One region of the Mesobacillus sp. S13 genome, then DNA from elsewhere that is predicted to be linked to it. Evidence: riboswitches for the same ligand, from Rfam matches in the RefSeq annotation. Region 1 holds a riboswitch; each other region holds the start of a gene.
What was found. Region 1 has a riboswitch for S-adenosylmethionine ahead of LGO15_RS04390 (trans-sulfuration enzyme family protein). Riboswitches for the same ligand answer to the same signal wherever they lie in the genome.

Region 1 (3,117 bases):
GTCTAAACAAGAGGCTTATAAATGATAAATAAAAGGAGGTATTCCGGTTAACTGCTACAAATAAGAAAGAATCCAGTGTTTTTGGTTAAATAAACAGAAAAACGACCCTTATTCATGTGAAAATAAGAGTCGTTTCCAATTTAAGCGAAAATTTTCCGTTTATTTTTCAGAAACTGTAAAATCATCATTCCATTTACATAGCCTATTATCAACATTATATGGAGCTCATGTTATTTTTCAACTGCCGCAGACAGTGCTGATTCAAATTGCTGAATGATATCCTCGCTATTTTCGATTCCAACTGAAATCCTGACTAGTCGATACGTGATTCCAAGCTCTGCCTGTGCCTCCGGCGGCAGCGCGCGATGGGAAGTTTTCAGTGGATGGGAGACAGTCGTTTCGACTCCCGCAAGTGTTGGTACAATTTTAACCCAACCTAGCGATTTGAAAAATTGATCTGCATCCACATGTTCTGCGAGTTCAATACTTACGATGGCACCGAATCCTTTTTCACCTTCAGTGAATGGATAATAAACCTTTGCGACATTCTTATTTTCTTTCAGACTGTCAGCCAGCTTTCTGGCATTCTCTGATTGAGCCTTCATCCTCAACCCAAGGGTTTTCAGTCCCCTGCAGGTGAGCCACGCTTCAAACGGACTGAGGTTCGCACCGAGGTTCACGATTCTTGCGCGTGCTTCCGCAATCAGTTCCTTCTTGCCAACGACTACACCCGATGTGACATCACTGTGGCCGCCAATGTATTTGGTCGCACTGTGGACAACCAGTTCAGCTCCGAGTGTGAACGGGCGGACATGCAGCGGCGTAGCGAATGTATTATCCACCAAAACAATGAGATTTCTTTGCTTGGCAAGCGAGATGACCTCCTCCAATTTTTCCACACGAAGAAGCGGATTTGTGATGGACTCAGTATATAGAAGCTTCGTATTCGGTCGGATTGCCTGTTCTACATTTTGCAAATCCGCAAACGCTACAAAAGTCGTCTCGATTCCAAAGCGTTCCAGCTCAGCCTTCAGCATATGGAAACTCCCGCCATAAACATCATCAGCCGCCACAATATGGTCACCGCTTTTCACCACTGCCAGGACACCCGCTAAAATGGCAGCCAGCCCTGATGAAGCCGCCACTCCATCTTCTGCATACTCAAGCGCTGCTACAGCTTGACCCAGTTCATCCGTATTCGGGTTGCCAACCCTGGAATACAAATAATTCCCTTCTCCCTGATAAAAGCCCTCCAGCTCATCAAGATCATTGAATGTAAAAGCTGACGTCTGATAAATCGGGGTAGCCTTGCTTTTAATACCCTGTTGCTTCGTATGTACTGAATGCAATACTTCTGTTTCAAACTTTTTAGCCATCTTGTCACCTGCTTTTAGAATTCGTAGTCGTATGGTAAAACATTATAAAAAAACCTCTCCATTTAGGAGAGGTTAAGTTCAATCAGCCTCTCTTATCTTCAGACTGCAATCTTCAGGACTCAGCACTTTTCATCTAAAAAGATGAGGTAGCCGCGCTTCAAAGGGCCTGTCCCTCCGCCGCTCTGGATAAGAGTTATTTCGAGTTTGAAAATAATTTTTTAATAGCTGAAGTATACCAGCATCGCCGGCTTTCCGTCAATGAGGGTTCACACAGTGTGTCTGATGGATTAACCACTGACATTGTATGCTTAACCCTTGCGTTTCAGTTGCACTCAGCTAATCAATCTTCCGGATCGCTGTCAAGCAAGTCCCACGGCGTGATCACGCCAATTGGCTTCCCGTGCCGGTCACCGGTTTCCGTGATGATGACGGCCTGCAGTTTTTTCCCTCTTGTATGGTAACGCTCAAATAACTCTTCAATATGATACAAAGATGCATCCTCATCGACAAAGGTCACAAAGTAATTTTTCCCCTTCGTCAAAAGCTCTTTGACCCTCACGTCCTCAAAATGCACGACGCTATCTGAAAAATGCTTCGCCATCCACTGGATGATTTCCGTTGAAGTCAGCAAGGCAATATATTTATCATCCTTGTCATAGACAGGGAATCTTGTGAAATCAAACTTATTGATCACCTTTAGAACATCTTTAAGATACGCATCTTCATAATAATAAAACACAGGGCTGGTCGCGATCGATAACGCTGTCTGCGGCTTCTCGAACTCCCTGCATATCTCCTCGATCCGTTCAACCACTTCGATATGAGGCTCGGCGATATAATAATCCGCGTTCACCCGCTCATGGACAATCGCATTGCGAAGCTTCGCAAACTGATGAAGCTCACTTTTATATTTACGCACTAATGAATGATTTTTATAGCCTGAATACAGCAGCTCGACAAACGCATCACTGTCCGTTCCCTTCACCATTTCTTTCAACGCTTTATGAATCCTGTTAAAAGCTGTCTCGAACTTTCCGGATTGCTCCTTATGTTTTACCTCATGCTCCTCAGAAGCATTGGTGCCTGATTCGGGATTCCTTCCATCATCATTTCCACGCTTTTTCCCATTCCCATTATTGGATTGTTGAGAAGATGGTTTCCCATTACCGTTTTTGCTTTTGGATTGATTGGAGGATGAGTTACCATTACTGTTTTTTAATTGTTCTTCAGATGAGGAACTCTTCCCGCGGCTGGTCTGCTTGTTGTCTGATTTAGCTTTTGACGGCGAGTTGCCGTTTCCTTTTCCAGCTGAATTGGATGAATCCGCACTTTCGTTGTCTTTTTTACCAGGGTGCTTTTGTTCCTTTTCATCAACTCGCTTCAGCCTATTTTCATCTGACACTTGCTGCTTAGGATTTGTACGAAGATATGACTTTTTATTTTTCCCAGCCTGTTTTTTTGAACCTGACTGATGATTGGATCTATGTTTATTCTGAGTATTTTTAACCAAGATAGCCCCTCCGTAATTTCAAATAACTTCCCCTTCTCCTTACCCCATTTACCACTTTTACTAATCATGGATATATAATGTAAAAATTCCAGATGAACTTTAAGTTTGATACAATAAGTATAGTACATACATTACTAATTCATAGATGTTTATTTTTTATAGAAAAGGGATTGATATTCAGTGGCAGCAACGAAGAAAAAAAGGGTAGTCAAAGAGGTCACACAGCTTGTG
Region 2 (3,117 bases), 1.6 Mb from region 1:
CCAATGACTCCGTATATTTCGCCTTCCTTGACTTCAAGGTTGACATCATCTACCGCTTTAACCTCCCCTTTATTGGAAGGGTAAATTTTTCTGGCATTCTTTATCGTGATCAATTGACTCCCCCTCTTTGCAACCGAGTATTCTACACTTATTAAAACCGTTAAATCTCCTATGTTTAAGAAGGTTATCAATCTAGTTTCCCATTCCCTAACCGAAAAAATTCAAACTTTAGCTAAAATGGGAAATAGCCTCTTAATCGGAGATGATCATGCTCTCGGAAAAACTCTTTTCGAAAAACTTTTTCAAAAAAAGACAAAATAAAAGCCTTCCTGCAAGTGAGCAGAAAGGCATAGTAATAGTGGATTCCTTTCTCTCATCTGCCAAAGCAATTTGCTTTGTGTGAATTGGCACCATTTCAGTAAGCAAAGCTTAATGACGGTTGCCGGGTTTCATAGGGCACTTCCCTCCACCTCTCTTGATAAGAGCACGCTATTAAATTATCTAATCGGTTTTAAGTTACGAGTGTGATTGTAGCACGGAGTGAAAAAGAGTGTCAATAAAAATTATTCTTAAATATCAACTGGAAGCTTATGGATGTCAGGTTCCTGCCGGTACACCTGGTACTCCGGTCGCTTTTTCGATTGCCTGTTCAAGGTCTTCAATGATATCGTCCACATTTTCAATCCCGACCGAAAGACGGATCAGATCCTCAGGAACACCGGCTGCTTTAAGGCCATCAGAATCCAGCTGCTGATGTGTCGTGCTTGCAGGATGGATGATCAGGCTTTTTGCATCGCCGACATTCGCGACATGGGACCATAATTCTAATGAGTTAATTAGTTTGGCTCCTGCTTCCCTGCCTCCTTCAATCCCAAAGATGACGACTGCCCCTGCTCCCTTTGGAAGGTAGCGGTCTGCAAGACTTTTATCAGCATGGGACTCATGGCCAGGATAGCTGACCCATGTAACAGCGGGATGCGACTCAAGATAGTCTACGATTTTCCGTGTATTGGCGATATGCTCCTTCATACGTACATGCAAGGTTTCTATGCCCAAATTGAATTGAAACGCACTCTGTGGACTGATTGCCGGTCCAAGGTCACGCAAAAGCTGGACCCTTGCCTTTACGATATAAGCCGCTGCACCGATTGCCTCGCTATAGACAATATTATGATAGCTGGAATCGGGCTCATTGAAACCTGGGAACTTAGCTGATTTCCAATCAAACTTCCCTCCGTCCACAATAATTCCGCCCATAACTGTTCCGTTTCCTAACAGCCATTTGGTAGCCGAGTGGATGACGATATCGGCGCCATGTTCTATTGGCCGGCAAAGATAAGGAGTCGCAAAAGTGTTATCGATAATCAGTGGTACTCCTGCTTCATGAGCAATTTCAGCCACAGCTTCAATATCGAGGATCCTGAGACTTGGATTCCCGATTGTTTCGGCATAAACCGCTTTTGTTTTTGGAGTAATAGCGCTACGGAAATTTTCAGGATCAGTGGAATCCACCAGATGGACTTTTATACCGTACTTTGGCAGGGTGACAGCAAATAGATTGTAAGTTCCGCCATATAGATTACCAGCAGCAACAATTTCATCACCAGCATGCGCTATGTTCAGGATGGCCATCATTATGGCTGACATTCCGCTTGATAATGCAAGCGCACCAACACCACCTTCAAGCAAAGCTACTTTTTCTTCGAGGGCTGTTACGGTCGGATTATGTATCCGTGAATAGATATAGCCCGGTTCTTTAAGCGCGAATAAATCTGCGGCATGATCCGTGTTTTCAAACTGGAATGCATTGCTCGAATAAATCGGAACTGCTCTCGCCCCAGTCACCGGGTCTGGTGACTGGCCACCATGTACCCCCAGCGTTTCAATCCGATAATTTTTTTGCTCATTTGCCATCTCCATCTCTCCAATCACCATGATTATTTGGAAAAACTGATACAAAAAACCCTCTTCCTAAGAAGAGGGTGATTTATCATCTCTCCTTATCTTTGCAGAGCCAATAACTCTGCTGGAATTAGCACCGTGTTTTCACAACCGGTTGCCGGGCTTCATAGGGCCAGTCCCTCCACCTCTCTGGATAAGAATATTCAATTAAGTTTTTATTGCGTTAAAGTGATAATATCATGTGAATAGATAATGGTCAATATATTTAGACTTTTCAGATAAAGTTTTATAATGGAATCGGTTTTGTAAGGTAAAATAATGATTCCAAAACCAATTGGACTCGAAATGGACAATCCGTTTTAAAGTAATTCATTTTGACTCCATGCATCAGTTTCAGGTCTCCATCAAGTAATTGCTCCAAATAAGCATCATTTCCTGAGATTGTTACGATGTTTCCATTAGGACTAGAAAATTGGCAGTAACTGACCTTGCCATCCCTGAAGAGTAAATAGTGAATGCCATGATCAGCTTCTATTTTCAACACCAGGTCCAGTTTCTTTACTAGTTGAAAAACATGTTCCTTATTGGCAAGTACAGTTACAAACCTATCAATGCATTCTCGCATTCCGATCAACTCCCCTACCATAACTATTCCTTGAATAAGGGGAAAAACCTGTTAGAATCCTTCGACAAATAATTCGATTAAAATAGATTTTGCAACGTGTATAACGTAAAAAAAGACAATGCCCTTTGATAATTCGGCATTGTCTTTCATTTCCCGAGAAATAAATCCAAGAAAAATGGTCATCAGGCTGTTTTGGGGCTCACTATGCCGGATTTTGGCTTATCCATACTTTTAAAAACGACAAAGAAATACGTGGAACCAACTAAATACAGCATCGCAGTGATCGTAAATACGGTAGCATATCCCCAATAAGATCCGTATTTGAGGACAATCCCAGTTGACACAGGTCCCATGACGGCCCAACCGAGATTAAACACCATTTGATTCACAGAGTTGGCCAAACCCTTCATTGAGTCATCAACCTTCGACATCATTAATGACATCTGTATCGGGTTGCCAGCGTTCATAAGTGCCTGACGAAACAAAAACCCTAAAGCTGCCAACCAAAAATTTTGCGTATAGGCTGTCAGCAATAGAAACGGCAGAGATAACATCTGCAAAACCACTACTGCTTTCACTTCGCCAAGTCT
Region 3 (3,117 bases), 1.2 Mb from region 1:
TAAAAGAATCCTAAAGCTGCGCGACCATGTGAATCAAATTATTTCCGATAGAACTGGCCAGTCGGTTGAAAAAATCGCAAAGGATACTGACCGGGATTATTTTATGAGTGCACAGGAAGCTTTGGAATACGGGATTATTGATAAAATTATTACACGAACATAGGGGCTGCTTAAGCAGTCCTGTTTTTTTTTTGCTAGAAATGACTGGCTGCCCCTGATATAATCGAATTTATATTTTAAAAGATTCTAACAATTCACAGCGTTAAAGAAATAAACAGTAAGGGAGAATTTCCATGAATATTTACGGATCAGAAAAGATTAGAAAGATGACATCAAGTATTTTTCAGGAAGTGGTTGACCGTAAACAGGCAGCATTGATGAACGGGAAAGATGTTATTGACTTATGTATAGGGAGTCCTGATTTTGGCCCGCCTTCTTTTGTAATGGAGGAACTTGCTAAATATTCGATGGATCCAGGGAGATATGGATACACGTTAAAGGGAATCAGTGAATTTAATGAGGCAGTTACATATTTTTATCAACAGCGTTATTCTGTTGAGCTAGAAGCCGAAAGTGAAGTCTTGCAGCTGATGGGCTCGCAGGATGGGCTAGCGCACTTGGCTACTGCAATCATTGACCCTGGGGATTATGTACTTGTTCCGGATCCAGGTTACCCAATCTATGAAGCTAGCGTAACCATTGCCGGCGGGTCGATCTATGCTATGCCTTTGTTGGAGAGAAATCAATATCTGCCGCAGCTGAATGAGATTCCTCTAGAAATCTTAGAAAAGTCAAAAATGATGATCTTGAGTTATCCTGGAAATCCTGTCACGGCTCTGGCGGACAGCAGCTTTTTTGAACAGGTAGTCGAATTCGCTAAAGTACATAACATCCTCGTGGTGCACGACTTCGCCTATTCTGAATTGATTTATGATGGGAATCCGAAAACCAGCTTCCTTTCGGTGGAGGGCGCCAAAGACGTAGGGGTAGAGTTTAACTCATTGTCAAAAACCTTCAATATGGCAGGCTGCCGCATTGGCTACGTCGCTGGGAATTCACAGGTGATCAATATTCTTGCTTCCTTCAAATCACATATCGATTACGGTATTTTTTACCCGATTCAAAAAGCAGCAATTGCTGCACTGACCTCAGATTATTCTTTTCTGGGGGATCAGCTGAAACAGTATGAAGCACGAAGGGATGCATTGGTTTCAGGGTTCAGGAATAGCGGTTGGCAAGTGGCCAATTCTCCGGCAACGATGTTTGTGTGGGCTAAAATTCCTGCCGGCTGGAAATCCCGCGATTTCGCTTTCAAGCTAATTGATGAAGAAGGAATTGCCGTCGTTCCTGGTGATGCTTTTGGCAAACAAGGCGAAGGCTATGTCCGAATTGCCATGGTTCAGCCACCAGATAGACTGATAGAAGCATCTCAAAGGGTAAATAAATTTTTGTCTGGGTTTCCGGTCGGAATCTAATAATATTTCGATAAACGAATTGACTTTTGAATGAATTTGGAATATTATCACTTTAACGAACTAAAATTTAATATTTATGTCTTCTTATCAAGAGAGGTGGAGGGAAAGGCCCTGCGAAACCTCGGCAACAGGTTCTTAAAGAATACTGTGCCAATTCCTGCGGACAATTTTTGTCTGAAAGATGAGAAGAGAGTATGATATGGCTCTCTTCTTGAAGAAGGGAGCTTTTTGTTTTTAGGAGGCTTATTTATGAGTCTTTATTGTTTTACTTATAAAACCAACTTATCAGGTTTGTTAAGTTGGAATTCTATGAGCAGAGGAGAGATTGAGATGAAATACGGATTTTGGCTGCCTATTTTTGGCGGATGGCTAAGGAACGTAGAAGACGAAAACATGCCGCCTACCTTTGACTATGCAAAGAAAGTGATTCAATCAGCAGAACAATGGGGCTACTCTACAACATTAATTGCCGAATTATACTTGAATGATATAAAAGGGCCAGAGTGCGATTCCCTTGAAGCATGGACAACTGCTGCCGCACTGGCTTCAGTAACGGAAAAAATTGAAATAATGGCAGCGGTTAGACCGGGCTTCCACAATCCGGCTATCACAGCAAAAATGGCGGCAAATATTGATCAACTCAGCAACGGTCGATTTACGCTTAATGTTGTTTCAGCATGGTGGGAGGAAGAAGCAAGGCAATACGGCGGAATTTTTACCGAACATGATGAGCGATATGACAGGACTATAGAGTTCATAGATGTACTCAAGGGACTATGGCGTGATGAAACCTTCTCTTATGAAGGCAAGTTTTATCAGCTCAAGGATACGAAGCTGTTCCCGAAACCAGTTCAGCGGCCGAATCCGGTCCTTTATGCCGGCGGAGAAAGTCCAAAAGGAAAACAGACCATTGTTGAAAAATGTGATGCCTATGTCATGCATGGCGGAACAGTAGAAGAAATTGAACGGAAAATTACAGACATGAAAGTCCGCAGAGCGGCTACGTCAAATCCAGAATTGTCGGAGTTCGGAATGGCTGCCTATGTCATTTGTCGTGACACCGAGGAAGAAGCATTCGCAGAATTGAAACGCATTACGACTGTAAAGGAATCAAGTGCCTATGCTGGCTTTAAGGATTTCACAAGTAAATCCCAGCTTGAACAACAAATCCAGCACCAGGATTACTCGGTGTCAAACCGTGGGTTACGCCCGAATTTAATTGGCACTCCAGACCAAATCGCCGAGCGAATTCTTCAGTATGAACAAGCCGGATTAGGGTTGCTTCTGCTGCAATTCTCTCCGCAGCTCGAAGAAATGGAACGTTTCGCAAAGCAGGTTATGCCTCTTGTTGAGGCAAAAAGAAAGCAAGCGATTGCTTGAACTACCATAAGGAGATGAGTAAATATGAGCAAAGTATATATCATCCATGAAAATAGTGAATGGACAATTCATTTAACAAAGCGGTTAGAGGAGCTAGGTGTTCCTTTTGAGGAATGGCATCTTGACGAAGGACTGCTGGATTTATCAAAGGAACCGCCACAAGGTATTTTTTATAGCAGGATGAGCGCTTCGTCTCACACGAGAGGCCATCGATTCGCTCCGGAATATACTGCCCAGGTTTTAGCCTGGCTGGAGGCTCACG
Region 4 (3,117 bases), 1.6 Mb from region 1:
GCGTAGGAACGGATAAAATGGGCGCGATTTTCTACCGAGCAAACACAGTCTATTTCACATCTTCCACTAACTTCAGCCAGGCACGAGCCGGAGCTGTACAAGCAGCAAAAGATCTTTACGGATCCACCTCCGCAGAAGTAAATGCTGTCAATAAAGCCTTTGATGCTGTAGGAGTTTATTAATAGTTATCTATTAAGCAAGACTGGCTCATCTTTTAGAGGTGAGCTAGTTTTTTTATAGGGTTCTTTTGAAAATGAGGCTTGCTGTTTGGAATGGGTGCTGGGGTGCTCTTGACAGGTTTGCCTCCATAAACTGAAAAGCTGTCATAAAAACAGCAGATTCTTGACAGCTTTGCCCATATAAACTGAAAAGCTGTCATAAGAACAACGTATTCTTGACAGGTTTGCCCCTATAAGCTGAAAAATTGTCATAAAAACAGCAGATTCTTGACAGGTTTGCTCCTATAAGCTGAAAAGTTGTCATAAAAACAGCAGATTCTTGACAGGTTTGCCCCTATAAGCTGAAAAGTTGTCATAAAAACAGCAGATTCTTGACAGGTTTGCGTCCATAAGCTGAAAAGTTGTCATAAAAACAGCAGATTCTTGACAGAGTTATGCCTTTAATCTGAAAACCTATCATAATAACATCAGATTCATGACAGCAGTAGCCCCCTTATCCCCCAGAATCTATCAAAAACAAACTAATTCGCACACCCACCATGATTTTTTACCTATTTACTTTACCGCTTTAATTAAATGATTGACATTGACCCTGAATAGCTGTAATATTTAGAGAAATTTAATAATTCAATATTATGAAATCTTATCCAGAGAAGCTGAGGGTCCTGGCCCAATGAAGCTTCAGCAACCTTCAACCTTGTTTGTTGAAAAGGTGCTAATTCCAGCAAGTTTTTTAACTTGGCAGATAAGAAGAATGGCTATCATCTGTAAAAGTCTTCTTCTTAAGAAGGCTTTTTTTGTTTTATCAAGGACTTCCCGCATTGTTTTCTGGAGCTCATGTGGTACCTGTCTGTTTTAAGTCGAAGATCTCGTCTTTTCTCATAAAACAAAAATTGCCCTCCACTACATCATTAGGAGTGAGTCTATTGGCAGAAATCGATACAAAGCTTGCGCAGCTTGGAAACAGGAGTGAAACAATAACAGGAGCTGTCAATCCACCAATTTATTTGACTACAGCCTATCGTCATGAAGGGATCGGCCGATCAAGCGGCTATGATTATGTCCGCACCGGCAATCCTACTCGTGAAATTCTTGAGAAGGCGATCGCAGACCTTGAGGAGGGTGATCGCGGCTTTGCCTGCAGCTCCGGAATGGCAGCAATCTGGACCGTTCTTTCACTATTCGAGCACGGAGATGAATGGATTGTCTCTAAGGATTTATATGGAGGCACTTATCGTCTTCTCGAACAAGGTTTCAAAAAATGGGGATTAACCAGTACTTATACTGACATGTCTGATCTAATCGAAGTCAAATCGGCCATAACACAAAAGACGAAGGCTCTTTTTGTAGAGACGCCGACGAATCCGCTGATGGAACAAGCTGATATTGAAGCAATTGCCAAGATTGCTAAAGAAAACGGTATTCTTCTGATTGTTGATAATACCTTTTACACTCCCCTGCTGCAAAAACCATTGACTTTAGGAGCAGATATCGTCATTCACAGTGCAACTAAATATCTTGGCGGTCATAATGATGTGCTTGCTGGGCTGATCGTGGCAAAGGGTGAGCACCTATGTGAATCCCTCTTCCTCCATCATAATGGCGGCGGAGCGGTCTTAAGTCCATTCGACTCCTGGCTGCTGATTCGTGGTATGAAGACATTGTCATTAAGAATGGAACGCCATGAGAAAAATGCCAGTGAATTGGTCAGTTATTTACAGCATCATCCTGCAGTGAAGGATGTCCTTTATCCCGGAAGAGGCGGAATGATTTCTTTCAGGGTACACTCCCCTGCCATGGTCAATCCATTTTTACAAAGTCTATCAGTCATCACGTTTGCTGAAAGTCTTGGCGGAGTTGAAAGCTTTATTACCTATCCTGCAACACAGACACATGCTGACATCCCGGCAGAAATACGAGAAAAAACGGGTGTTTGTGAACGGCTGCTGCGGTTCTCGGTGGGAATCGAAAATGTGGAGGATTTGAAATCTGACTTGGATCATTCATTCAATAAAGCACGCCTGGAGGTTGAAGTTTTATGAGCCATCGATATACATTCGAAACCCAGTTGCTGCATAACAAACATAAAGTAGACCCAGCCACTGGCGGAGTGAGTGTGCCCATCCAGCATGCCTCTACCTTCCATCAGTTTTCTGCGGATGAGTTCGGAAAATATGATTATAGCCGCAGCCTTAATCCCACCAGAGAGGCACTAGAGGAAATTATAGCCGAACTGGAAGGCGGTGTCCGCGGGTTTGCTTTTTCATCTGGCATGGCTGCTATTTCAACGGCATTTTTGCTTCTCTCGCAGGGAGATCATGTGGTCGTCACCGAGGATGTTTATGGAGGAACATACCGGATGGTGACACAGGTGTTGAATCGTTTTGGTATAGAGCACACTTTTGTCGATATGACCGACCTTGAGGCAGTGGAACAAGCGATCAGGCCAAACACAGCCCTGCTATATGCAGAAACGCCTTCCAACCCCCTGTTAAAAGTAACGGATATTGCCGCGATCAGCGAAATAGCGAAGAGTCACGGTGCCCTAACCTTTGTCGACAACACTTTCATGACACCTTACTTGCAGCGTCCTCTTGAACTCGGAGCTGATATTGTCCTTCACAGCGCCACAAAGTTTTTATCCGGCCATAGTGATACGGTCGCGGGTCTAGCAGTAGTCAAGGATGAAGAACTGGCAAAAAGGCTGTATTGCCTTCAGAACTCATTCGGTGCAGTCTTGGGAGTACAGGATGCATGGCTTGTGATGCGAGGCATGAAGACTCTGTCGGTCAGAATGAATCAGTCTCAGGAAAGCGCCAAGAGAATCGCTGAATTTTTACATAAACAGCCTTTCATCAAGAATGTTTTTTACCCTGGTCTTCTGAACCACCCTCAGTCAGGCATTCAAAAGCAGCAGGCTTATGGACCCGGAGCTGTA

Region 2: another riboswitch for S-adenosylmethionine. It lies ahead of LGO15_RS20860 (O-acetylhomoserine aminocarboxypropyltransferase/cysteine synthase family protein); the one in region 1 lies ahead of LGO15_RS04390 (trans-sulfuration enzyme family protein).
Region 3: another riboswitch for S-adenosylmethionine. It lies ahead of LGO15_RS10565 (LLM class flavin-dependent oxidoreductase); the one in region 1 lies ahead of LGO15_RS04390 (trans-sulfuration enzyme family protein).
Region 4: another riboswitch for S-adenosylmethionine. It lies ahead of LGO15_RS12590 (methionine biosynthesis PLP-dependent protein); the one in region 1 lies ahead of LGO15_RS04390 (trans-sulfuration enzyme family protein).

The regions. Positions count from the first base shown of each region.
Region 1 covers NZ_CP084622.1:859,625-862,741, reverse strand. Annotated here, with positions in the region: gene LGO15_RS04390 (trans-sulfuration enzyme family protein) at 231-1,376, opposite strand; SAM riboswitch class I at 1,466-1,569, opposite strand; gene LGO15_RS04385 (CBS domain-containing protein) at 1,717-2,886, opposite strand; gene LGO15_RS04380 (YitT family protein) at 3,067-3,117, shown strand, end outside.
Region 2 covers NZ_CP084622.1:4,062,710-4,065,826, forward strand. Annotated here, with positions in the region: gene LGO15_RS20855 (methionine ABC transporter ATP-binding protein) at 1-113, opposite strand, end outside; SAM riboswitch class I at 371-485, opposite strand; gene LGO15_RS20860 (O-acetylhomoserine aminocarboxypropyltransferase/cysteine synthase family protein) at 598-1,914, opposite strand; SAM riboswitch class I at 1,998-2,102, opposite strand; gene LGO15_RS20865 (hypothetical protein) at 2,189-2,527, opposite strand; gene LGO15_RS20870 (MFS transporter) at 2,710-3,117, opposite strand, start outside.
Region 3 covers NZ_CP084622.1:2,067,378-2,070,494, forward strand. Annotated here, with positions in the region: gene clpP (ATP-dependent Clp endopeptidase proteolytic subunit ClpP) at 1-163, shown strand, start outside; gene LGO15_RS10560 (aminotransferase class I/II-fold pyridoxal phosphate-dependent enzyme) at 294-1,475, shown strand; SAM riboswitch class I at 1,557-1,663, shown strand; gene LGO15_RS10565 (LLM class flavin-dependent oxidoreductase) at 1,806-2,855, shown strand; gene LGO15_RS10570 (ATP-grasp domain-containing protein) at 2,880-3,117, shown strand, end outside.
Region 4 covers NZ_CP084622.1:2,454,406-2,457,522, reverse strand. Annotated here, with positions in the region: gene LGO15_RS12595 (M4 family metallopeptidase) at 1-182, shown strand, start outside; SAM riboswitch class I at 820-931, shown strand; gene LGO15_RS12590 (methionine biosynthesis PLP-dependent protein) at 1,106-2,221, shown strand; gene metC (cystathionine beta-lyase) at 2,218-3,117, shown strand, end outside.